Regions from separate parts of the Janthinobacterium sp. GW822-FHT07H10 genome, predicted to be linked through region 4. Evidence: predicted binding sites of a transcription regulator. Region 4 holds the regulator's gene; each other region holds the start of a gene.
The links. Region 4 encodes sigma-54, which starts transcription at its own class of promoters, with help from an activator protein. Its sites were predicted from a motif close to TGGCANGNAANCTGCTTT; they were not measured.

Region 1 (5,567 bases), on a different contig from region 4:
GACGCTGGCGGCCAGCGCGTCTTCGCCCTCGCCTTCCTGGAAGTTGACGTCGCTGCACTTGGCGTGGAACGGGTTGAGCATCCACGGGTCGACATCGATCATCTTGCCGAATTTTTTCACCACTTCATCGTAGGCCGTGTAGTGGTTGCTCTTGCGGCGCAAGGCCCAGCCCGCGTGCAAAGGCGGCAGCAGGCTTTGCTCATGAATATTTTGCAAGATATCGGGAATGCCGTCCGACAAGTCGTTATTCAGCAAAATCGTGCACGGATCGAAATCCTTCAAGCCCAGGCGGCGGCCATTGTTCAGGCGCACGAGGGGCTCGATGACCAGCATATTTCCGTCAGGCAAGGCCAATGGCGTCGGCTGCGTGATTTCGGGCGACCAGGAGCCGAAGCGCACGTGCAGCCCCGTCTGGCGGAAGATCTGCATCAGGCGCGCCACGTTCTGCAGATACTGCGGCGTGGTGTTGTGCAACTCCGGCACGATCAGCAGGTTGCGGGCATCCGGGCAATACTTGTCGATGGCGGCCATGGCCGCTTGCACGGACAGGGGCAGCATTTCCGTGGCCAGGTTATGGAAACCGCCAGGGAAGAGATTGGTATCGACGGGGGCCAGCTTGTAGCCGGCGTTGCGCAAGTCAACCGAGCAATAGAAAGGCGGCGTGTGCTCTTGCCACTCCATGCGGAACCAGCGCTCAATGGCCGGCGTCGCGGCCAGAATCTTTTTTTCGAGGTCGAGCAGCGGTCCGGTCAGGGCCGTGACGAGGTGGGGAACCATAGTTACATCCTTAAATTATGTGCAGTAATCGAAAAGCACACAGAACTGCCGACTATATTACCGTGTAAGTACCCCAAATCGGGGCAAAAGCCTTGTTTTAAAGACCTTTTCCATTCCCATAACGAAAAAAAGGCGCCTCGATGAGGCACCTTTTCAAGCAAAACAACGCTGGCATGCTGCGCCGGGGCGCCGCAGTACCAGAAAATCAACAATCACACCGTCTGACAAAACCGTAGCGAGCGGCGGCGAGTTGCGGCTGAGAAGCGGAGCTGTGCGCATGCACAGTGAGCATGCACAGTGAGCATCGCAGGCCGCAAATCGCGACGCGCAGCAGGTTTGGCCTGGCGTTACCCGTGGTAGGCCTGTTCGCCGTGGCTGGTGATATCGAGGCCTTCGCGCTCTTCCTCTTCCGGTACGCGCAGGCCGATGACGATGTCGACCAGTTTATAGGCGATGACGGACACGACAGCCGACCAGATGATGGTCGTGCCGACAGCCTGCGCCTGTACCCACACCTGGTGGCCGATCGAATACGGGTCGGCCGACATCTTGTTGGTGACATAGTCGAAGATGCCCTGGCCGCCCAGTTGCGGCGCCGCAAACACGCCCGTCAGCAAGGCACCGAGGATGCCGCCCACGCCATGGACGCCGAACACGTCGAGCGAATCGTCGGCGCCGATCAGGCGTTTCAAGCCATTCACGCCCCACAGGCAGACGATACCGGCGAGCAAGCCGATGACCAGGCCGCCCATCGGGCCGACGAAGCCGGCCGCCGGGGTGATGGCCACCAGGCCGGCAACGGCGCCGGACGCGCCGCCGAGCATGGAAGGCTTGCCCTTGGTAATCCACTCGCCAAACACCCACGACAGGGTGGCGGCAGCCGTGGCCAGCATGGTATTGACGAAGGCCAGAGCCGCCACGTCGCCCGCTTCCATCGAGGAACCGGCATTGAAACCGAACCAGCCCACCCACAGCAGGGACGCGCCGATCATGGTCATCGTCAGCGAATGCGGCGCCATCGATTCACGGCCGTAGCCGACGCGCTTGCCGATCATGATGGCGCCCACCAGGCCGGCGATAGCGGCATTGATGTGCACCACGGTGCCGCCGGCGAAGTCCAGCGCGCCTTTTTGCCAGATCCAGCCAGCCTTGGCCGCTTCGGTGGCTGCCGTCGCCGCATCGGTGATCAGGTCAGGGCCGGTCCAGAACCAGACCATGTGCGCCGCTGGCAGGTAGGCAAACGTGAACCACAGTACGACGAAGGCCAGCACGGCGGAAAACTTGGCGCGTTCGGCAAAGGCACCGACGATCAGCGAGCAGGTAATCGCGGCAAACGTGCCCTGGAAGGCGACAAACACGAACTCGGGAATGACGACGCCCTTGCTGAAGGTGGCGGCGGCGGCAAACGTGCCCTTGGCCGGATCCCAGATGCCATTCAGGAAGAGACGGTCGAAGCCGCCGAAGAAGGCGGTTTTCTCCGTGAAGGCGACCGAGTAGCCATAAATGCACCACAGCACCACCACCAGGGAAAACACCATGAACACTTGCATCAGCACCGACAGCATGTTCTTCGAGCGCACCAGGCCGCCGTAGAACAGGGCCAGACCTGGGATCGTCATCAGGATCACCAGCACGGTGCAGATCATCATGAAACTGGTGTCGCCCTTGTTGGCGACGGGCGCCGGCGCGGCAGCCGCTGGGGCAGGAGCGGCGGCGGCTGGCGCGGCAGCCGGCACGGCGGCATCGGGCGCAGGCGTCACGGCAGGCGTGGCGACAGCGGCCGTCACGGCTTCCGGCTTGGCCGGGGCATCGGCAAAGCTGGGCGCGGCAACCCCAAACGCACACAGACAGGCTAACCCAGCTAACAATGTTGTTATATTTTTACGCATCAATATTCCCCTTAGAGCGCTTCGTTGCCGGTTTCACCGGTACGGATGCGGATGACCTGTTCCAGGTTGTACACAAAAATCTTGCCATCACCGATTTTACCGGTGCGCGCGGCGCCCTCGATGGCTTCGATGGCCTGGTCGACAATGGCGTCGTCGACCGCCGCTTCGATTTTGGTTTTTGGCAGGAAATCAACCACATACTCGGCGCCACGGTACAGTTCCGTATGGCCTTTCTGACGGCCGAACCCCTTCACTTCGGTGACGGTAATCCCTTGCACATTGATAGCCGACAAGGCTTCGCGCACTTCGTCCAGTTTGAACGGTTTAATGATTGCAGTAATCATTTTCATGGCAGTCTCGCTTAAAAGGTTTTGGAAACAGTCAATACGAGGCCCGTTTTCGCCAGATTCTTGCCATTGGGCGCCAGCGAAGCGATGTTGGCCTTCACGGCAGCCAGCGACACGGTCGCCATGCCGAAATCCTTGGTCACGCCGATCTTGTAATCGCTATAGCTGAGGGAATTGTTATGCTCGACCTTTTGCCGGCCCACGTGCAGGTTCAGCATGTAGCCATCATGCACTTCCACGTTGGCGCCCAGGTCCAGGTAACCGCTATTCTTGCTGTCGGCCACGCCGAACAGATTCGTCGTCGAATGCGAGTACTTGATATATAGCGGGCCATAACCGAGCTGGCCGTACAGTTCGAAGGTATTCGCATTCGTGCTCAGGCCATTCGACGGATAGAAGTAATACAGGCCGCCCACGTCATACGTGAAATCCTTGCTGATTTCGCCGCGCTTGCCGCCGTAGATATCCCATTCCAGATCCGTATCGCCGCCGCCATCCTTGATCCATTTGATGCTCGACAACCAGGTGCCCACGTACAGGCCAGTCGGATTGTGCGTATAGTCGGCGCCGCCGCTGACGGCAGGTTTCAGGCGGCTTTGCGACAGGCCACGGTAACGGTAATCGCTGGTCAGCGCCACGTTGTAGCTGACCACGTTGTCGGGCACGGCTTCGGCGGCGGGCGCCGCTGCCGCTTCCTGCGCCATCGCGTTGCCGCACAAGGCGGTCATGGCCAGTGTCAACGCTGCTGCTAAAGTCATGTTCTTGGACAGATTCTTCATGGCGATTCCCTTTTATTGAACTTTTAAAGCGGTTGAGGTTTAAAATCTTGGCTGGAGATCACAAAGCGTTCATCTATGCTTTAGCAGAATACGTGCCAGCTCCATTGCCACCTTGACAGGTGCGTTTCCGTCCATACATACCCTGCAAGCCCCTGGGCATGCCGGAACGGGCGGCTAAAGCATTGTGAATTTGCCCAGTTTCGCACCAGATTAACGCCGCTGTGCACCGCAATGGTGCGATGCACAGGCCGCACCATAAAAGGACTGACCATGGACATGAATACCTTCTTTAACGACTTGCAAGGCAAGATCCATCAAGCCATCGAAAACTCGCCGGCCAAGGATATCGAGAAGAACGTGAAATCGATGATGACCCAGGGCTTCGCCCGCCTGGATCTCGTCACGCGCGAGGAATTCGATATCCAGGCCCAGGTCCTGGCCAAGACCCGCGCCAAGCTCGATGCACTGGAATTGCGCCTGATCGAACTGGAAACGCGCCTGAACGATCCAAAAGCGTAAATCGCCGCACGCAGGGCGCCGTAATCGGCGTTCTTGCTGGCATAGCGCAAGCCGCACGCCGTTTCAAGGACTAGACTGATCCTGCCCGCGCCCGCGCTACAGGGGGATCTGATGAGTCTGGCAGTCCTGAAAAGCCGTGCCCTGGCCGGCATGGAAGCGCCCGAGGTAAGTGTCGAAGTCCATCTTGCCAATGGCTTGCCGTCCTTTACGATCGTCGGCTTGCCGGATACGGAAGTGAAGGAATCGCGCGACCGCGTACGTGCCGCGCTGCAAAACTGTGGTTTTGACATGCCGGCGCGGCGCATCACGGCCAACCTGGCCCCGGCGGATCTGCCCAAGGAATCGGGCCGTTTCGACCTGCCCATCGCGCTAGGCATTCTGGCCGCCTCCGGCCAATTGCCGGGCGACCAATTACACCACTATGAATTCGCTGGCGAACTGTCGCTGTCAGGACAGCTACGTCCCATCCGGGGCGCGCTGGCCATGACGTTTGCCATGCAACGCGACAAGACCGGCGTGCCGCGCGCCTTCATCTTGCCGCACGCGAATGCGGACGAGGCGGCGCTCGTCCGCGATGCCGGCATCTACCCAGCCCACACCCTGCTCGAGGTATGCGCGCATTTTGCCGCGCGCGCCAGCCATACGCCCCTGCAGCGCCACCAGCCCATGCCGGCTGCACCCGCTTTCCTGTATCCGGACTTTGCCGATGTGCAGGGACAACAGCAAGCGCGCCGCGCGCTGGAAGTGGCTGCCGCTGGCGGCCACAACGTCCTGATGGTGGGTCCGCCTGGTGCAGGCAAGACCATGCTGGCCAGCCGTTTTCCCGGCGTGCTGCCACCGATGAGCGACGAAGAGGCGTTGGAATCGGCCGCCGTGCATTCGCTGGGCGGCAATTTTAAAGTGGAACACTGGAAACGGCGCCCCTACCGTGCGCCTCATCAGACGGCTTCCGGCGTGGCCTTGGTGGGCGGAGGCAATGTTCCGCAGCCCGGCGAAATTTCGCTGGCGCACTGCGGCGTGCTCTTCCTCGATGAAATTGCCGAATTCGACCGCAAAGTGCTCGACGTGCTGCGCCAGCCCATGGAATCGGGCGTCATCACCATTTCGCGCGCGGCCCGCCAAGCCGATTTTCCCGCCCGCTTCCAGCTGATCGCCGCCATGAACCCGTGTCCCTGCGGTTATCTGGGTCACGCATCCGGCCGCTGCCGGTGCACGCCGGACGCCGTGCTGCGCTACCACAGCCGCTTGTCCGGACC
Region 2 (5,567 bases), on a different contig from region 4:
CCACTTCCGCGCGGGCACGGGGGCTGCCTGGCAACAAGTCGTCGCGGCCCGCCTGCGCGCACAGGTAGCGGCAAATCGTGTTCGATTCCCACAGCACCAGGTCGCCATCGAGCAGCACGGGCACCATGGCGTTCGGGTTCAGGGCCAGGAAGGCGGGGTCGTCGGTGGCGCGAAAGCCGCTGCCCCAGTCTTCGCGTTCGTACGGCAGATCGAGTTCCTCGCACGTCCACAGGACTTTGCGGACGTTGATCGAGGCGGCTTTTCCAAGAATTTTCAGCATGCAGGGCTCCCGGGGCAAGTGGTTGATCCAGCACTGTAGCCGAATTGGCGACGCCGCGCGCGAGAGATGCCTTGCATAGTTGCGGTTTTCTTGGCATCGTAGCCACCCATGAAACCTATGCGCCACCACATGTCCAAAATCCTCGCGTTCAGCCGCTTTTCCGTGCGCGATTTCCTCGCCACCGCCGGCCCCACCCTGCTGCTGATCGGCGCCGTCTGCGCGCTGGCGTACTGGCTGGTCGACCCGGCGCCGCCGCGCCAGGTCAGCCTGTCGACGGGGCAGGACAATAGCGCCTACGAAGAATTCGGCAAGAAATACGCGGCCACCCTGGCCAAGCACGGCATCAAGGTGACCCTGCAGCCATCGCTGGGCTCGCAGGAAAACCTGCAGCGCTTAAATAGCGGCAAGACCGATATCGCCTTCGTGCAAAGCGGTTCGACGGAGCACGCCGATGCCGAACGGCATGGCCTGATTTCGCTGGGCAGCCTGTTTACGGAACCCGTGTGGCTGTTCATGCGCGAAGACAAGGCCGTCACGGAGCTGACGCAACTGAAAGGCATGAAGATCAACCTGGGGCCGGAGGGCACGGGCGTGCCCAGCCTGTTCCGTCAATTGCTGTCCGTAAATGGCGTAGAAGCAACGGAGCTGACGGTAAGCGACCTGCAAAACACGCCCGCCACGGTGGAGCTGCTGGAAGGGCGCATCGACGGCCTCGTGTTCAGCTCGGCGCCGGAAGCGCCGCTGATTCAGATGCTGCTGCAAACGCCGGGCATCAAGCTGTTTGATTTTTCGCAAGCCGAGGCGTACACGCGGCGCCTGCCCTTCCTGACCCATGTCATCTTGCCGCGTGGCATCGTCGACCTGGGGCAGAACATTCCCGCGCAGGATTATCACCTGATCGCGCCGACCGCCACGCTGGTGGCGCGCGAAGACTTGCATCCGGCCCTGATCGACCTGTTCGTGCAGGCGGCGGCCGGCATCCACGGCGGCACGGGCTGGTTCCAGCAGCAGGGGCAGTTCCCGTCCGCGCGCTACACGGAAATTCCCGTCGCGCCGGAAGCGCTGAAATTCTACAAGGATGGCGCGCCCGTGCTGCAGCGCTATATGAGTTTCTGGCTGGCCAATTTCTTCGACCGCATGTGGGTGCTGGTGGTGGCGCTGGGCGCGCTGATTCTGCCCCTGTCGCGCGTCGTGCCGCCGCTGTATGTGTGGCGCATCCGCTCGCGCGTGTACCGCTGGTATGGCCAGCTGCGCACGGTCGAGCAGGCGCTGGAAGACGTGCCGGAAGATAGGCGTGCTGCAGTGTATGCGGAGCAATTGACGCGGCTCGACCAGATCGAGGAAATGGTCAACCAGATTTCGATCCCGCTGTCGTTTGCGGACGGCCTGTACGGCTTGCGCAGCCACATCAATTTCGTGCGCAAGCGGATTCAAACCCTGATGGGCGAGCATCCGACCGCCGCGGCGGAGGCGGGCGAGCCGGCCTGAGCGCTGGATGCCGGCGTTTCCTGCTTAGCGCCGGAGCGCGCCGTGCGGCCCGAGCCATAGCCGCACCGTTAAAACCTCAGGCGCCCAGCCACGGCAAGCCCGCCTTGCACCAGCCACCGATCTGCTTGCGGTGGCCGTCGGCATCCTTGTCGCCCTCGAAGCCTTCGAGGATGTCGAAGCAATTCGCATAGCCGTGTTCGGTGGCCAGCTTGGCCGCATGGCGCGAGCGCACGCCGGAGCGGCACAGGAACAGCAGCACTTCGTCCTTGCCGGCCTGGGCAGCCAGTTGCGCGAGAAAGTCGGGATTGGGCACGCCGCCCGGATAAGTGGCCCATTGCACCGCACCATGCTGGGTATCGGCGATGTCGACCCGGCCGACCCAGTCGCGCTCGGCATTGGTGCGCACGTCGATCAGCTTGACGCTGGCATCGAGTTGCAGCAATTCATACGCTTCCTGCGGCGTCACGGCGCCGGCGTACGGCGTACCCTCATTGGCGCGGCTGCGGGCGGTGCTCAGGATGTCGGCGGCGGTGGTCATGGCGTCCTCGATGAAGGTGGAATGGTATGAACGATTATAGTGCGCCACCGGCGCCCCGCAAACGGGAATACGCGGTGCATGCGCGTCGCACCATAAAGAGGCATTTTCTCAAAAAAGCGAGGAAATGCACGATAATGGTGCGTTATTCGTTTTTCGCACTTGTATAGTGCATTCCTGATGTACGGCTGTCCTTGCGTGGAAATCGCCGCCATGAAAACTTTCACTGGGATGACAGCGATTTTGCCGCCGACACCCAGGAGCTCCTGGAGCTGGCATGGAATCTGCTATGATCCCTATGAGTTTTGGTGGCACGCAATGTTTGCTTCGCTTCATCAGCCCGGACGCATTAAGGTCGGCTCACCCCACATTCATTTAGGAGATACGCATGGCAATGACAGCCGCAGAAGTCTTGAAGATGGTAGAAGAGAACGAAGTCAAATTCGTTGATTTCCGCTTTGCCGATACCCGTGGTAAAGAGCAGCACGTGACGGTTCCCGTGTCGCACTTCGACATGGATAAATTCGAATCGGGCCATGCCTTCGACGGCTCCTCGATCGCTGGCTGGAAAGGCATTGAAGCGTCCGACATGATCTTGCTGCCGGATCCAAACACCGCCAATATCGACCCGTTCATGGAAGAAACGACGCTGTTCATGCAGTGCGACGTGATCGAACCGTCGGACGGCAAGGGCTACGACCGCGACCCGCGCTCGATCGCGAAACGCGCCGAAGCCTACCTGAAATCGTCGGGCATGGGCGACACCGCCTACTTCGGCCCTGAGCCGGAATTCTTCATCTTCGACAGCGTGCGCTGGAAGATCGACATGTCGGGCTGCTTCGTCAAGATCGGTTCGGACGAAGGTTCGTGGTCGACCGGCAAGGACATCGAAGGCGGCAACAGCGGCCACCGTCCTACCGTCAAGGGCGGCTACTTCCCCGTGCCGCCAGTGGACAGCTTCCAGGACATGCGTTCGGAAATGTGCCTGATCCTGGAATCGCTGGGCATCCCGGTTGAGGTACATCATCACGAAGTCGCCGGCGCGGGCCAGAATGAAATCGGCACCAAGTTCTCGACCCTGGTCGAGCGTGCCGACTGGACGCAAAACCTGAAATACGTGGTGTGGAACGTGGCGCACAGCTATGGCAAGACCGCCACCTTCATGCCGAAACCTATCGTTGGCGACAACGGCTCGGGCATGCACGTGCATCAATCCGTATGGAAAGATGGCAAGAACCTGTTCGCCGGCGACGGCTATGCCGGCCTGTCCGATTTCGCCCTGTACTACATCGGCGGCATCATCAAGCATGCCAAGGCACTGAACGCGATCACCAATCCGGGCACCAACTCGTACAAGCGCCTGGTACCAGGCTACGAAGCACCGGTGAAACTGGCGTACTCGGCGAAAAACCGTTCCGCCTCGATCCGCATCCCGCACGTGGCCAATCCAAAAGGCCGCCGCGTGGAAGCGCGTTTCCCGGATCCACTGGCAAACCCGTACCTGTGCTTCGCCGCACTGCTGATGGCTGGCCTGGACGGCGTTGCCAACAAGATCCATCCGGGCGAAGCCGCATCGAAAGATCTGTACCATCTGCCGCCAGAGGAAGATGCACTGATCCCTACCGTTTGCGCCTCGCTGGAAGAAGCGCTGGAAGCCCTGGACAAGGACCGCGAGTTCCTGACCCGTGGCGGCGTCTTCAGCGATTCGATGATCGATGCCTACCTGGAACTGAAAATGCAGGACGTACAGCGCATGCGCATGACCACGCATCCTGCCGAGTTCGACATGTACTACTCGCTGTAATGGCGCCATGCCGGCAACTTGCCGGTAGTGAATAAAAAACGCGGGTGAGGCGATGGTCTTGCCCGCGTTTTTTTATCCGGCGCGCCAGTGTGATGTTGTATATTCAGCCCAGCATCGATGCGATGCAAGCTGACAGGAGTAGAGATTGACTAAGCATTACAGAATGGCGTTGATGGCCGGATTGCTGGGCGCCGCGGCCCAGGCGCATGGGCAGATTTTCCTGTGCACGGATGCCCAGGGCCACAAGGAATTGACGGATATGCGGCGCAACGCCAGTTGCCAGCTGCTCGATTTACCGGGCGCCATCACGGCGCCGCCGGCGCGCAAGACGCCGCCCCTGTCGGGCGCGCCCGCGCGGCCCGGCATCCAGGCGGCAGGCACGCCGGCGCCCGCCGCCGGCGCGTTTCCCCGGGTCGATGGCGCCGAGCAGCGCGCGCGCGACCTGGACCGGCGCCAGATCTTGCAGGATGAATTACGCAGCGAAGAGCAGAAACTGGCGGCGCAGCGCCTGGAATTCAACCAGGGTCAGCCGGAACGCCAGGGCAATGAGCGCAACTATGCCAAGTACCAGGAGCGGGTGGCGCAACTGAAGGACAACATTAGCCGGACACAGCAGAACGTCGAGGCCCTGAAACGCGAGATCGCGAATATCCGATGACGAGACGATGACTACAGACACCCACTCCAGCCGCCCGGCCCACTTGGCCGGCCTCGATCTGCTCGCGTCAGCCGTGATCCTGCTCGACGGCGACGGCCGCATCGGCTATGCCAACGCGGCGGCGGAAAACCTGCTGGAAAGCTCGCTGAAAGCCCTGTCGCGGCAAAAGCTGACGGCCCTGTTCCTCAATCCCGACGAGCTGGCCGGCATCTGCGCGCAGGCGCTCGAGCACAAGTTTTCCGACTTGCGCCAGGACTTGAGCCTGGAGCGCCTGGGGCGCGAACCGCTGCGCGTGCACAGCATCATCAGCGCGCTCGACGCGCCGCCCGACAGCGTGCTGATCGAGCTGCGCGAAAACGTGCAGCAACTCAAACTCGACCGCGAGGAACGCATCCTCGACCAGAGCCAGGTCAACAAGGAGCTGATCCGCAACCTGGCGCATGAAATCAAGAACCCGCTGGGCGGCATCCGCGGCGCGGCGCAGCTGCTGGAGCTGGAATTGCCGGCCCTGCACCTGAGCGAGCTGCGCGAATACACGCAGGTCATCATCAAGGAAGCGGACCGCCTGCAGACCCTGGTCGATCGCCTGCTGGCGCCGCACCGCCGCCCGCACATCGTGGGCGACGTGAATATCCACGAAGTGTGCGAGCGCGTGCGCAGCCTGATCCTGGCCGAGTTTCCCAGCGGCCTGACCATTTCGCGCGATTACGACGCCTCGATCCCCGAGTTCCGCGGCGACAAGGAACAATTGATACAGACCGTGCTCAACATCGCGCACAACGCGGCGCAGGCGCTGGCCGAG
Region 3 (5,567 bases), on a different contig from region 4:
AAACACAAAGGCCAGCACGCCCGGCACCAGCACGACCAGCGCCATGCAGTACCAGAAATGGTCGGTAAACGCCCAGTACCACGGGTAGGTTTTCCAGTCGAGAAAGACCATGAAGTCGGGCAAGCTGCTGCGGTACTGGCCCTGCTCGCCGATGGCGCGCATCAGATACATGCCGTGCGCATACGCGCCCAGCGCAAAGAACACGCCGTGTCCCAGCGACAGGATGCCCGTGTAGCCCCACACGAGGTCCAGCGCCAGCGCGGCCAGCGCGTAGCACAGGAACTTGCCCACCAGCGCCACCGTGTAGGCGGACACATGCAGCGCATGCCCGTCAGGAAAGAGCAGATTGAAAACTGGCAGCATGGCCGCCAGCACCGTGCAGGCGGCAATCGCCATCCACATCGGCAGCGTGAACAGGCCAGCCTGGACTCGATAGGAGGTAATCATTCGACGCTGCGTCCCTTCATGGCAAACAGGCCCTGCGGCCGGCGCTGGATAAAAATGATGATGAATATCAAAATGGCGATCTTCGCCAGCACGGCGCCCGCCACCGGCTCGAGGAATTTATTCACTTCGCCCAGGCCCAGCGCGGCGATGACCGTGCCGGCCAGCTGGCCCACGCCGCCCAGCACCACCACCATGAAGGAATCGACGATATAGCTTTGCCCCAGGTCCGGCCCCACATTGCCCAGCTGCGACAGCGCCACGCCGCCCAGCCCGGCGATGCCGGAACCGAGGCCAAAGGTCAGCATGTCGACCTTGCCCGTGGCCACGCCCACGCAGTCGGCCATGCGGCGGTTTTGCGTGACGGCGCGCACGAACAGGCCCAGCCGCGTCCTGTTCAGGATCAGCCACACGGCCGCCACGACGACGATGGCAAAGCCGATGATGGCCAGGCGGTTGTACGGCAGCACGAGGCCGCCCAGCACGGTGACGCCGCCCGACATCCAGGCCGGGTTGGCCACTTCCACGTTTTGCGCGCCAAAGATCGTGCGCACCAGCTGCATGAGGATCAGGCTGATGCCCGAGGTGGCCAGCAAGGTTTCCAGCGGCCGCCCGTACAGCCAGCGGATCACCGTGCGCTCGAGCGCCACGCCGACCAGGCCGGCCACGAGAAAGGCGGCCGGCAAGGCGGCCAGCAAATACGCATCCTGCATGGCGGGCAAGTAGGTGCGGAAAAACAGCTGGCACAGATACGTCGTGTAAGCGCCTATCATCAGCAGTTCGCCATGCGCCATGTTGATGATGCCCATCAAGCCGAATGTGATGGCCAGGCCCAGCGCCGCCAGCAGCAGCACGCTGCCCAGCGAGATGCCGTAAAACACATTGCCGGCGATCTCCATGCGCGACACTCGTCCCTTGATCTGGCGCATGGTGTCGATGGCCGCCAGCTGCACGGCTTCATCGGGCTCGCTGGCCTTGCCATCGGCACCGCGCTCCAGCATGGCGTGCAGCACGGGCAGCAGGCGCGCATCGCTGCTGCCCGCCAGCGCCTGCACGGCTTGCCTGCGCGTAGCCGCGTCCGGCGCCTGCAGGTTGGCGCTGGCGATCAGCACCTGCAAGATCTGTTTGATGTCAGCATCGTTTTCCTGCGCCAGCGCCGTGCGGATCAGGGGGAGCTGCGCGGGGTCGACGGCCTGTTGCAGCGCCTGCGCGGCAGCCAGGCGCGTGGCCCGTTCCGGCGCCAGCAGCTTCAGCCCCGACAGGGCGCCCGCCACGGCCGCACGCAAGCGGTTGTTGACCATCACGCCATCGATGCCATCGGGCAGCGGCACGCTCTTGCCGCTTGCCGGGTCATACGCTTGCTCGCCATCGACGATATACACCTGGCCGTCGGGCGCCGCATACAAGGCGTCGTCCTGCAAGGCTTGCAGGACGCGGATGGCCTCGGGCGTGGCGAGGGCGGCGATCTGCGCGACGGCGGCCACGCGGGCGTCGGGGTCGTCGCCGGCCAGCGGCTTGAGCAGGTCGGGAGGGATGGCGGCCTGCGCGAGCGGGAATATCAATAGACAGGCAAGGAGCAGCAGTTTGGGAATGAACCTCATTGTAAGTTCCATGGAAAAACTGCACGGGGCGAGCGCTTACCCCAAAGGCGAGGACTGGGGTCGGCCCCTCAGGATCCGACCCCGGCATTTGCTGGTGGGTGAATAGCGTCTACAGCTTCTGCTTGCCCTCATTGCCCTTGATAAATGGGCTCCACGGCTGGGCGCGTATCGGCTCCCTGGTTTTCCACACGACATTGAATTGCCCATCGGCCTTGATCTCGCCTATCATCACGGGCTTGTGCAAGTGGTGATTCGTCGCATCCATGGTCAGGGTAAAGCCCGATGGTGCTTTCACGCTCTGGCCCGCCATGGCGGCGATCACCTTGTCCGTGTCCGTCGATTTCGCCTTTTCCACGGCTTGTGCCCACATGTGGATGCCGACATAGGTCGCTTCCATCGGGTCGTTCGTCACGACCGAAGCCGCGTTCGGCAACTTTTGCGCCACGGCATACGCCTTCCACTGCTTGATGAAGGCCGTGTTGACGGGATTCTTGACGGATTCGAAATAATTCCACGCCGCCAGATGCCCCAGCAGCGGCCTGGCATCGATGCCGCGCAGCTCTTCCTCGCCCACGGAAAACGCGACGACGGGCACGTCGGTGGCTTTCAAGCCCGCATTGCCCAGCTCCTTGTAGAACGGCACGTTGGAATCGCCATTGATGGTGGAAATGACGGCCGTCTTGCCGCCCGCGGAAAACTTCTTGATGTTGGCGACGATCGTTTGATAGTCGGCGTGGCCGAATGGCGTGTAGACCTCGCTGATATCGCTGTCCTTGACGCCTTTGCTTTTCAGGAAGGCGCGCAGGATCTTGTTGGTGGTGCGCGGATACACATAATCCGTGCCCAGCAGCACGAAACGCCTGGCGCCGCCGCCATCCTTGCTCATCAGGTATTCCACGGCCGGGATCGCCTGCTGGTTCGGTGCGGCGCCCGTATAAAACACATTCTTTTCCAGTTCCTCACCCTCGTATTGCACGGGGTAGAACAGCAGGCTGTTGAGTTCCTTGAACACCGGCAAGACCGACTTGCGCGACACGGACGTCCAGCAGCCGAACACGACAGCCACCTTGTCCTGCGCCACCAGCTGGCGCGCCTTTTCCGCGAACAGCGGCCAGTTCGATGCCGGGTCGACGACGACGGCTTCCAGCTTCCTGCCCAGCACGCCGCCCTTGGCATTGATTTCCGCAATCGTCATCAAGGCCACGTCTTTCAGCGACGTTTCGGAAATGGCCATGGTGCCCGACAAGGAGTGCAAGATGCCCACCTTGATCGTGTCGGCGGCCAGCGCCGCCTGCGTGAATACCGAGGCGGCCAGGGCCAGTGCGCCTGCTGCTGCCGCTTTCAAGATGATGCGTCGTGACATGGAGACTCCTGTGGTGGGTGCGTGGTTGTCGGACTGGGGCATACGCTGTTGTTAAAGCAGAATGCATGCCAGCGCCGGCAGGCGTGCGGCATGGGGCGCGCGCCACGCCATGGTGCACCCGAGACAATCCCGCACGAAAAAAAACCTGGCTGCACAAGGACTGTGCAGCCAGGTTTCAACTTGCCGTAAAACGGTGCGCCGGGCGCGTCAAGCCTTGCGCGGCGCGGCGCGCAGGCGGCGCCAGCCCTTGCGCCCCAGCGGGAACAGCAGCACGAAGGCAAGCAGCCAAGGCAGGATGTAGGCCATGGCCGTGATGGCGTTGGCCACGCCTTCCGACAGGTTCTCCGTGAAATTGCCCAGCGCGCGCTTGACGGGCGTCCAGAACGACTGGCGGCCTTCGGCGCTGATGGCCACGTTCAGCAAGTCCGTGTCGATGCGCTGCATCAACAGCGCGTTGGCCGCCGTCGCCTGCTCCAGCTCCACCTGCACGGTGGCCAGTTCCTTGGTCACCTTGATCAGGGCGTCGACATTCGCGCCCGAACGCTTTTCCAGGTCTTGCAGCTGCGCCTGGTATTGCTTGAGCATGTCCAGGCGCTTCTTGCTGTCGAGCACGGGGCGGCCCAGGTCTTCCACCTTGGTGCCCTGGCTGATGACGTCGCCTTCGGCGGCAACGAGCGCGACGAGCTTCCTGATGCCGGCCGGCTTGGCCCGCATGCTGATGCGCGCGTGCACGTAACGGCCGCTGTCGATGCCTGAATCGAGCAGCAGGCAGCCATTGTCCGTATCGGCCTTGCAGGCGGCGACCACTTTTTCATACAGGGGCCGCACCTGGGCCTCATGCGTATCGACGCTGACGTTGTGCTCATAGGCAAGAAACTCGCTGCCCTTTTCCTTGCCATCGAGGCGCGCGGCGCTCGATTGCCCGCCGCTCTCGCCCTTGCTGCCGCAACCGGCCAGCAGCAGGACGCCCATCAGACTCATATAGACTATTTTCATTATTGCTTTCTTTAGATTATTTTTACTTTTGCATTATTTCGGCAGCATCTGCAGATCGGGCAAGTGCGCGGCCACGTCGTGCACGGTGGCGTGCCGTGTCAGCGCGGCCACCACTTGCGGCAACGGTTCCGGCCAGATTTCGGGCAAGTCGCGCTCCTCGGCCGCCAGCACGGGAAAAGCCAGCTGCTCGCGCGGCGGCACGAAGGCGGCGTCGACGCCCGGCTTGTTGCCGCGCGCATCGATGCGGTACCAGCCGAAATCCTGCAGATACACGGCGTTCAAGCCATGCAGGCAAAACGGCGGCCCCACCTCGCCGACGGCCAGGCGCTGGTAGCACAGGCCGGCAGGAATGCCATTGGCGCGCAGCAGCGCGGCCAGCAGGTGGCTCTTCGCATAACAATAGCCGGTGCCATGCTGCAAGACGTCGGAAGCGCGGCAGGTGACGGGATTGCGCTGGTAATCCCAGCTGTGGGCTATCTCGTCGCGCACGAATTCAAAGCAGCGGCGCGCGATGGCGGCGTCGCCTGTCGCGCCGGCGGCCAGCGCGGCCGCCCTGGCGCGCACGGCGGGGTGGTCGCTGTCGATCTGCGTGCTGCTCGCCAGATACAGGGAAAAGTCGGAATGCATGGCCATCGTATATACAAGGTAAGCCGAGAGAATGCGCGATTTTAGTCGAAGCCGTGCCGAATCTGCCGTTTCCTTGCGCAAAAACAAAGGAAAGGCACGCCATCGGCCGGCTTTGCGGGGGCCGGCGACTTTGGCGCCGGCGCCGTAGCTGGTATCATGCGGGCAAACGCCAGCCGGTCCGACACGCAAGATGGGCCGGCGCATGCAACACCATGCGAAGCGGCCCCGCGCCGCCGACGCCTCCCCTACAGATCAGAGAAACGAGTTCCTATGAGCGCATCATCGTCCCACCCATCGTTCTGGCGCAGAGTCCCGCTGGCTTTCGGCGCCTTCTTCAGCACCCTGTCGGACGCCGCCTATGCGGCCCGCGTGGAAAAGCTGTCCTTGCCCGAGGCTGCACCTGTCGCGCCGGTGCCCCCTGCGCCCGCCCCGGCTCCCGTGCCGACGCCAGCGGCCGCCCCCGTCATATTAAAAGAAGCGACGCCGGACGCCGCCCTGCAGCTGCTGGCCCTGCTGCAACGCGAAGCGCGCCTGAT
Region 4 (5,567 bases):
TTTAATGTGTATGATGGCCTGGGCATCAAGCTGCTGCAGGAATCGGGCGTGCAGACGGCCATCATCAGCGCGCGCCGCTCGGCCATCACGGCGCGCCGCGCGCAAGATTTGGGTATTACCCATGTGCATCAGGGCGGCCACGACAAGCTGACGCCGTTTCGCGAATTGCTGGCGCTGACGGGCTTGACGGAAGAACAATGCGGCTATATCGGCGACGACGTCATCGATGCACCCATCCTCAAGCGCGTCGGTTTTGCCGTCAGCGTGCCGGGCGGACGCCCGGAAGTGCAGGGCCTGGCGCACCACGTGACGCAGGCCGGCGGCGGCCGTGGCGCCGTGCGCGAGATTTGCGAATTCCTGCTGCGTGCACAGGACAACTATGCGCGCGTCATGGCGCCGTTCCTGGAGTGAGGCGCGAGCCTTGCCGCCAGTAACATTTGAAAGAGTGAAGCAATATGCGTAAGCCAGGAGGCGCCCATCGCTGGCGCATGATTTTTACCGTGCTGGGAGCGGTCGTGTTCGCGCTGGGCAGCTTTTGGCTGCTCGAAGTGATGAACAAGAATGGCCAGGACATCACGGCCAGCAAGCACCTGGACGAACCCGACTATTTCATCACCAATTTCAGCCTGGTGCGCATGGATTTGACTGGCAAGCCCAGCTATATCGTATCCGGCACCAAGCTCACGCATTACCCGGCCGATGATTCATCCGATATCGACCAGCCTTTCGTGCGCAAGCTGACGCCCGGCATGCCGCCGATGAACATGAACGCGGAGCTGGCGCATATCGACGAGGGCAATACCCGATTGCAGCTGCACCGCAAGGTCGTGATCGACCGCGTGGCCAGTCCCAAGGCGCAGAACCTGACGCTCAAGACGGAAGCACTGACGGTGTTCCCCGATGAAGAGCGCATGGAAACGGACGTGCCGGTCGACATGCTGATGGGGGTCTCCCACGTGACCGGCGTGGGCATGAAAGCCAATAACGCCACCGGTGTGGTGGAAGTGCAGCAGGCGCTGCGCATCGTCCTCCCGCCGAAACCGCGCCCGGCCGCGGCGGCACACTGACAGAATGAAACAAGGAAACCATAATATGAAGAACATCTTGCTGTTGACTCTATTGTCGACCGTCTGCTCGCTGGGCGTGATGGGTGCGGCGCATGCCGAGAAGGCCGATTCCGAGAAGGAAGCCGTCATCACGGCCCAGCGCGGCCAGATGGATGACATCAAGCAAGTCCGTACTCTGACGGGCGACGTGGTGCTGGTGAAGGGCACCTTGACCATGAAGGCGGGGCGGGCCCTGATCACGGAAGACCCGCAAGGCTACCAGTTCATCACCTTCTGGGCCGATCCGGGCAAGCTGGCCACCTTCCGCCAGAAGCGCGATGGCGCGGGCGACCTGTGGGTCGAAGGCGAAGCGGAGCGCGTGGAATACGATAACAAGACGGAAGTGGTGAAACTGTTTTCCAAGGCCAAGCTGACGCGCCTGGAAGGCACGAAAATCACCGATGTGGCCAATGGCGCCTTCATTTCATATGACAGCCGCAACGAAGTGTTCAAGATGGAAAACAGTGACAGCGGCACCAGCGCCCCGGGCGCCGGTAGCGTGCGCATGGTGATCCAGCCGAAGACCAAGGCACCCGCGGCGGAGAAAGCGCCGGCGGCGCCCGCGCCAGGAAAGAAATAATGGAAAATACACGTTGCGGCAGTACCCTGATCGTCCGCGGGCTGCAAAAGACCTATGGCAAGCGGCAAGTCGTGCATGATGTTTCGCTGCAAGTCGAATGCGGTGAAGTGGTGGGTCTGCTGGGGCCGAACGGCGCCGGCAAGACCACCTCGTTCTACATGATCGTCGGCCTGGTGCCGTCGGATGGCGGTACCATCGATATCAGCGGCGTGGATATTTCCAGGCTGCCGATCCACCGCCGCGCGCAGATGGGCCTGTCCTATCTGCCGCAGGAAGCGTCCGTTTTCCGCAAGCTGACGGTGGAAGACAATATCCGCGCCGTGCTGGAAATCCAGACCGTCGAAGGCCGTCCGTTGACGAAGGCCGAGATCGAGGAGCGCCTGGATAAATTGCTGGCCGACTTGCAGATTGAAAAGCTGCGCGAGAACCAGGCCCTGTCGCTGTCGGGCGGCGAGCGCCGCCGCGTGGAAATCGCCCGTGCGCTGGCCACGGACCCGCGTTTCGTGCTGCTCGACGAACCGTTCGCCGGCGTCGATCCGATCGCCGTGATCGAAATCCAGCGCATCGTGCGTTTCTTGAAGGAGCGCAATATCGGTGTGCTGATCACCGACCATAATGTACGCGAGACGCTGGGTATCTGCGACCGTGCCTACATCATCAACCAGGGCTCGGTGCTGGCGTCGGGACGCCCCGACGACATCATCGCGAACGAGTCGGTACGCCGGGTCTATCTGGGCGAACACTTCCGCATGTGAGCCAATGAAACAATCATTGCAGCTGCGCACCTCGCAGCACTTGGCACTGACGCCGCAGTTGCAGCAATCGATACGCCTGTTGCAATTGTCTACCCTGGAATTGCACCAGGAGCTAGAGCAGCTGTTGACGGACAATCCCCTGCTCGAGCGTCTCGACGATCCGCTCGACCGCTCGTTGCGCCTGCTGTCCGATGGCGCCTTGAGTTCGACGGCCGCGCCGGCCGAGGCACCGCCTCAGCCACCGAGCCAGGAGGCGCCCGCCGCGCCGGCCGAAGCGGATGGGTTTGACGGCGAGGCGGGCGAGAGTCCGGCCGCCATGGATGGCGGCGACAGCGACTGGAGCGAAGCGAGCCGTGGCAAGGCGCCCGACGACGAAGATGCCCGTCCGCAACTCGAAGCCCATCACTGCACCTTGCGCGAACACCTGATGGAGCAGATGCGCGTGACGGTGCTAGAATTGCGCGACCGCGCGCTGGTCGAGCTGATCATCGACGCCCTCGACGACAATGGCTACCTGGAAGAGTCGCTCGACGACATCCTGGCGCGCCTGCCGGCGGAGCTGGACATCGACGCCGACGAGCTGCGCACGGCACTGGCGCTGCTGCAAAGCTTCGATCCGCCAGGCGTGGGGGCGCGCAACGCCTCCGAATGCCTGGCGCTGCAAATCAAGCGTTTGCCGCATATCGCCCTGGTGACGCGCCGCATGGCCATCGTCATCGTGGAAAAGCACCTGGCCTGGTTTGCCCAGCGCGATTTCAACAAGCTGAAAAAAGCCCTCGATTGCGACGACGAAGACTTGCGCGAGGCGCAGACCGTGATTCGCCTGTGCAATCCGCACCCGGGCGCCGTGTTCGCCTCCGACGTTTCCGACTACGTGGTGCCGGACGTGGTTGTCAAGCGCGCGCGCAATGGCTGGCAGGTGACGCTGAACAATGACGTCATGCCGCGCCTGCGCGTCAATGCCATGTATGCCAACCTGCTCAAGCAGGGCAAGGGCGAAGGCGCCATGGGTGCACAGTTGCAGGAAGCCAAGTGGCTGATCAAGAATATGCGCCAGCGCTTCGACACGATCCTGCGCGTGGCGCAGGCGATAGTAGAAAGACAAAAGAACTTTTTCTCGCATGGGGCCGTTGCCATGCGCCCCCTTGTGCTCCGTGAAATAGCTGATACACTGGGTTTACACGAGAGTACTATCTCGCGGGTAACAACTCAAAAGTACATGCTGACCCCGCACGGCATGTTCGAGTTGAAATATTTCTTTGGTAGCCACGTCGCCACCGAAGCGGGGGGCGAAGCGTCATCGACGGCGATACGGGCATTGATCGTGCAACTGACAGGAGCAGAAGACCCTAAAAATCCTTTATCCGACAGTAAGATTGCGGACATGCTGGGAGAACAAGGCATGGTGATTGCGCGACGTACTGTTGCCAAATACCGGGAAGCGTTGAAAATTCCGCCAGTGAGTCTGCGTAAGTGCTTGTAGTTTTTTCGGTTCCTCTGCGGGCCGGATACGATGGATACCGCACGAACCCGATCATCTTTAGGAGTGTGTATGAATCTCACCATCAGCGGACATCATCTCGAAGTGACACCAGCCATTCGTGAATACGTACAAACGAAGCTGGAGCGCGTGAAACGTCATTTCGATCACGTTATCGATATCGCCGTGATTCTGACCGTGGACAACCTCAAAGAGAAAGAAAAGCGTCAAAAGGCCGAAGTCAACCTGCGTCTGAGTGGCAAGACCGTCTATGTGGAAAGCCTGGCGCAAGACCTGTATGCCGCGATCGATACCCTGATCGACAAGCTGGACCGGCAAGTGATGAAATACAAAAGCAAAGTGCAAGGGCACGGTAAAGAGGCGATCAAGCATCTGCCAGACAACTCAGAGGATGAAGCCGTCGTCGCCGTCTAAGGCCACCCGCTTCTCGCAGTTGTGATCAACTAAGGGCGCACATCTTGCGCCCTTTTTTGCGCCCGTCACCCTTGCGCACGGATCGCCTGGCCGAACGCAAGGTTGCTCCTGCAGGCGCTAGAATGTTGGCACTTTCACTTCTTGCCTGCCTGCCATGAGCGACTTCGTCCACACCTCCATCCGCAACCGCACCGCGCACATCGTGCTCGACCGCCCGAAAGCCTTGAATTCCCTGTCGCTGGAGATGGTGCGCACCATGAGTGCCGCCTTGCTGGCCTGGCGCGACGATCCGCAGGTGGACGCCGTGGTGATACGCTCGAGCAGCGAAAAAGCCCTGTGCGCCGGCGGCGACATCCGCTTCTTTTACGATGCGGGCCGGGCCACGCCGCAGGGTGGCAGTGCATTGCTGGAAGATTTCTTTACAGAAGAATATGCTTTAAATCATTTAATCCATTTCTATCCGAAACCGTATATCGCCGTGATGGATGGCGTGGTGATGGGCGGCGGCATGGGCGTGGCGCAGGCCGGCCCCGGCAACCGCTTGCGCATCGTGACGGGCCGCACGCGCATGGCCATGCCAGAAGTCAATATTGGCCTGTTCCCCGATGTGGGCGGCAGCTATTTTCTGTCGCGCCTGCCTGGCCAGCTGGGTCTGTACCTGGGCTTGACGGGCCTGACCATCGGCGCGGCCGATGCGCTGTATACAGGCCTGGCCGATGTGTATCTGCCGGAGACGGCCATGGAGGCGCTGACGGCCCTGTTCGAGTCGACGCCCGGTGAAGGCTTGCCGGTGGCCATCAAGGCCCTGGCGGCGCCATTCCAGGCGCAGGCTGGCGTCTCTGTGCTGGCGGCCGCGCGCACGGCGCTGGACCGCCATTTCAGTGCCGCTTCCGTGGCGGCCATCATGGCATCGCTGGCGCAGGATGACAGTGCGTTCGCGGCCAAGGCGCTGGCGGCAATGCGTTTGCGCTCGCCGCTGATGATGTCGGTCACCCTGGAATTACTGCAGCGCGGCGCACACCTGGGCGTGGCCGATTGCCTGCGCATGGAGCGCACGCTGGTGCGCCACAATTTTGCGCATGGCGAGGTGCTCGAAGGCGTGCGCGCGCTGGTGGTCGACAAGGACAATGCGCCGCGCTGGCAGCCGGCCAGCCTGGACGAGGTCGATGCGGCCATGGTGGCGCGCTTCTTTGCACCGGTCTGGCCGGCGC

Region 1: the regulator sigma-54 is predicted to act here: its motif matches at 3,873-3,890, upstream of AC1RDJ_RS19500 (TorF family putative porin).
Region 2: the regulator sigma-54 is predicted to act here: its motif matches at 2,577-2,594, upstream of glnA (type I glutamate--ammonia ligase).
Region 3: the regulator sigma-54 is predicted to act here: its motif matches at 3,462-3,479, upstream of urtA (urea ABC transporter substrate-binding protein).

What each region holds. Positions count from the first base shown of each region.
Region 1 is NZ_JBXAKS010000009.1:1,654-7,220, reverse strand. It holds gene gshA (glutamate--cysteine ligase) at 1-777, opposite strand, end outside; gene AC1RDJ_RS19510 (ammonium transporter) at 1,125-2,666, opposite strand; gene AC1RDJ_RS19505 (P-II family nitrogen regulator) at 2,678-3,016, opposite strand; gene AC1RDJ_RS19500 (TorF family putative porin) at 3,028-3,792, opposite strand; gene AC1RDJ_RS19495 (accessory factor UbiK family protein) at 4,063-4,311, shown strand; gene AC1RDJ_RS19490 (YifB family Mg chelatase-like AAA ATPase) at 4,423-5,567, shown strand, end outside.
Region 2 is NZ_JBXAKS010000004.1:115,386-120,952, forward strand. It holds gene AC1RDJ_RS11225 (glutathione S-transferase family protein) at 1-280, opposite strand, end outside; gene AC1RDJ_RS11230 (TAXI family TRAP transporter solute-binding subunit) at 410-1,768, shown strand; gene AC1RDJ_RS11235 (rhodanese-like domain-containing protein) at 1,845-2,306, opposite strand; gene glnA (type I glutamate--ammonia ligase) at 2,692-4,107, shown strand; gene AC1RDJ_RS11245 (DUF4124 domain-containing protein) at 4,271-4,765, shown strand; gene glnL (nitrogen regulation protein NR(II)) at 4,773-5,567, shown strand, end outside.
Region 3 is NZ_JBXAKS010000007.1:99,287-104,853, forward strand. It holds gene urtC (urea ABC transporter permease subunit UrtC) at 1-447, opposite strand, end outside; gene urtB (urea ABC transporter permease subunit UrtB) at 444-2,045, opposite strand; gene urtA (urea ABC transporter substrate-binding protein) at 2,155-3,408, opposite strand; gene AC1RDJ_RS17100 (DUF4349 domain-containing protein) at 3,616-4,404, opposite strand; gene AC1RDJ_RS17105 (transglutaminase-like domain-containing protein) at 4,438-5,037, opposite strand; gene AC1RDJ_RS17110 (DUF2760 domain-containing protein) at 5,302-5,567, shown strand, end outside.
Region 4 is NZ_JBXAKS010000003.1:67,759-73,325, reverse strand. It holds gene AC1RDJ_RS08085 (KdsC family phosphatase) at 1-411, shown strand, start outside; gene lptC (LPS export ABC transporter periplasmic protein LptC) at 456-1,067, shown strand; gene lptA (lipopolysaccharide transport periplasmic protein LptA) at 1,093-1,686, shown strand; gene lptB (LPS export ABC transporter ATP-binding protein) at 1,686-2,441, shown strand; gene AC1RDJ_RS08065 (RNA polymerase factor sigma-54) at 2,446-3,924, shown strand; gene hpf (ribosome hibernation-promoting factor, HPF/YfiA family) at 3,994-4,356, shown strand; gene AC1RDJ_RS08055 (enoyl-CoA hydratase/isomerase family protein) at 4,511-5,567, shown strand, end outside.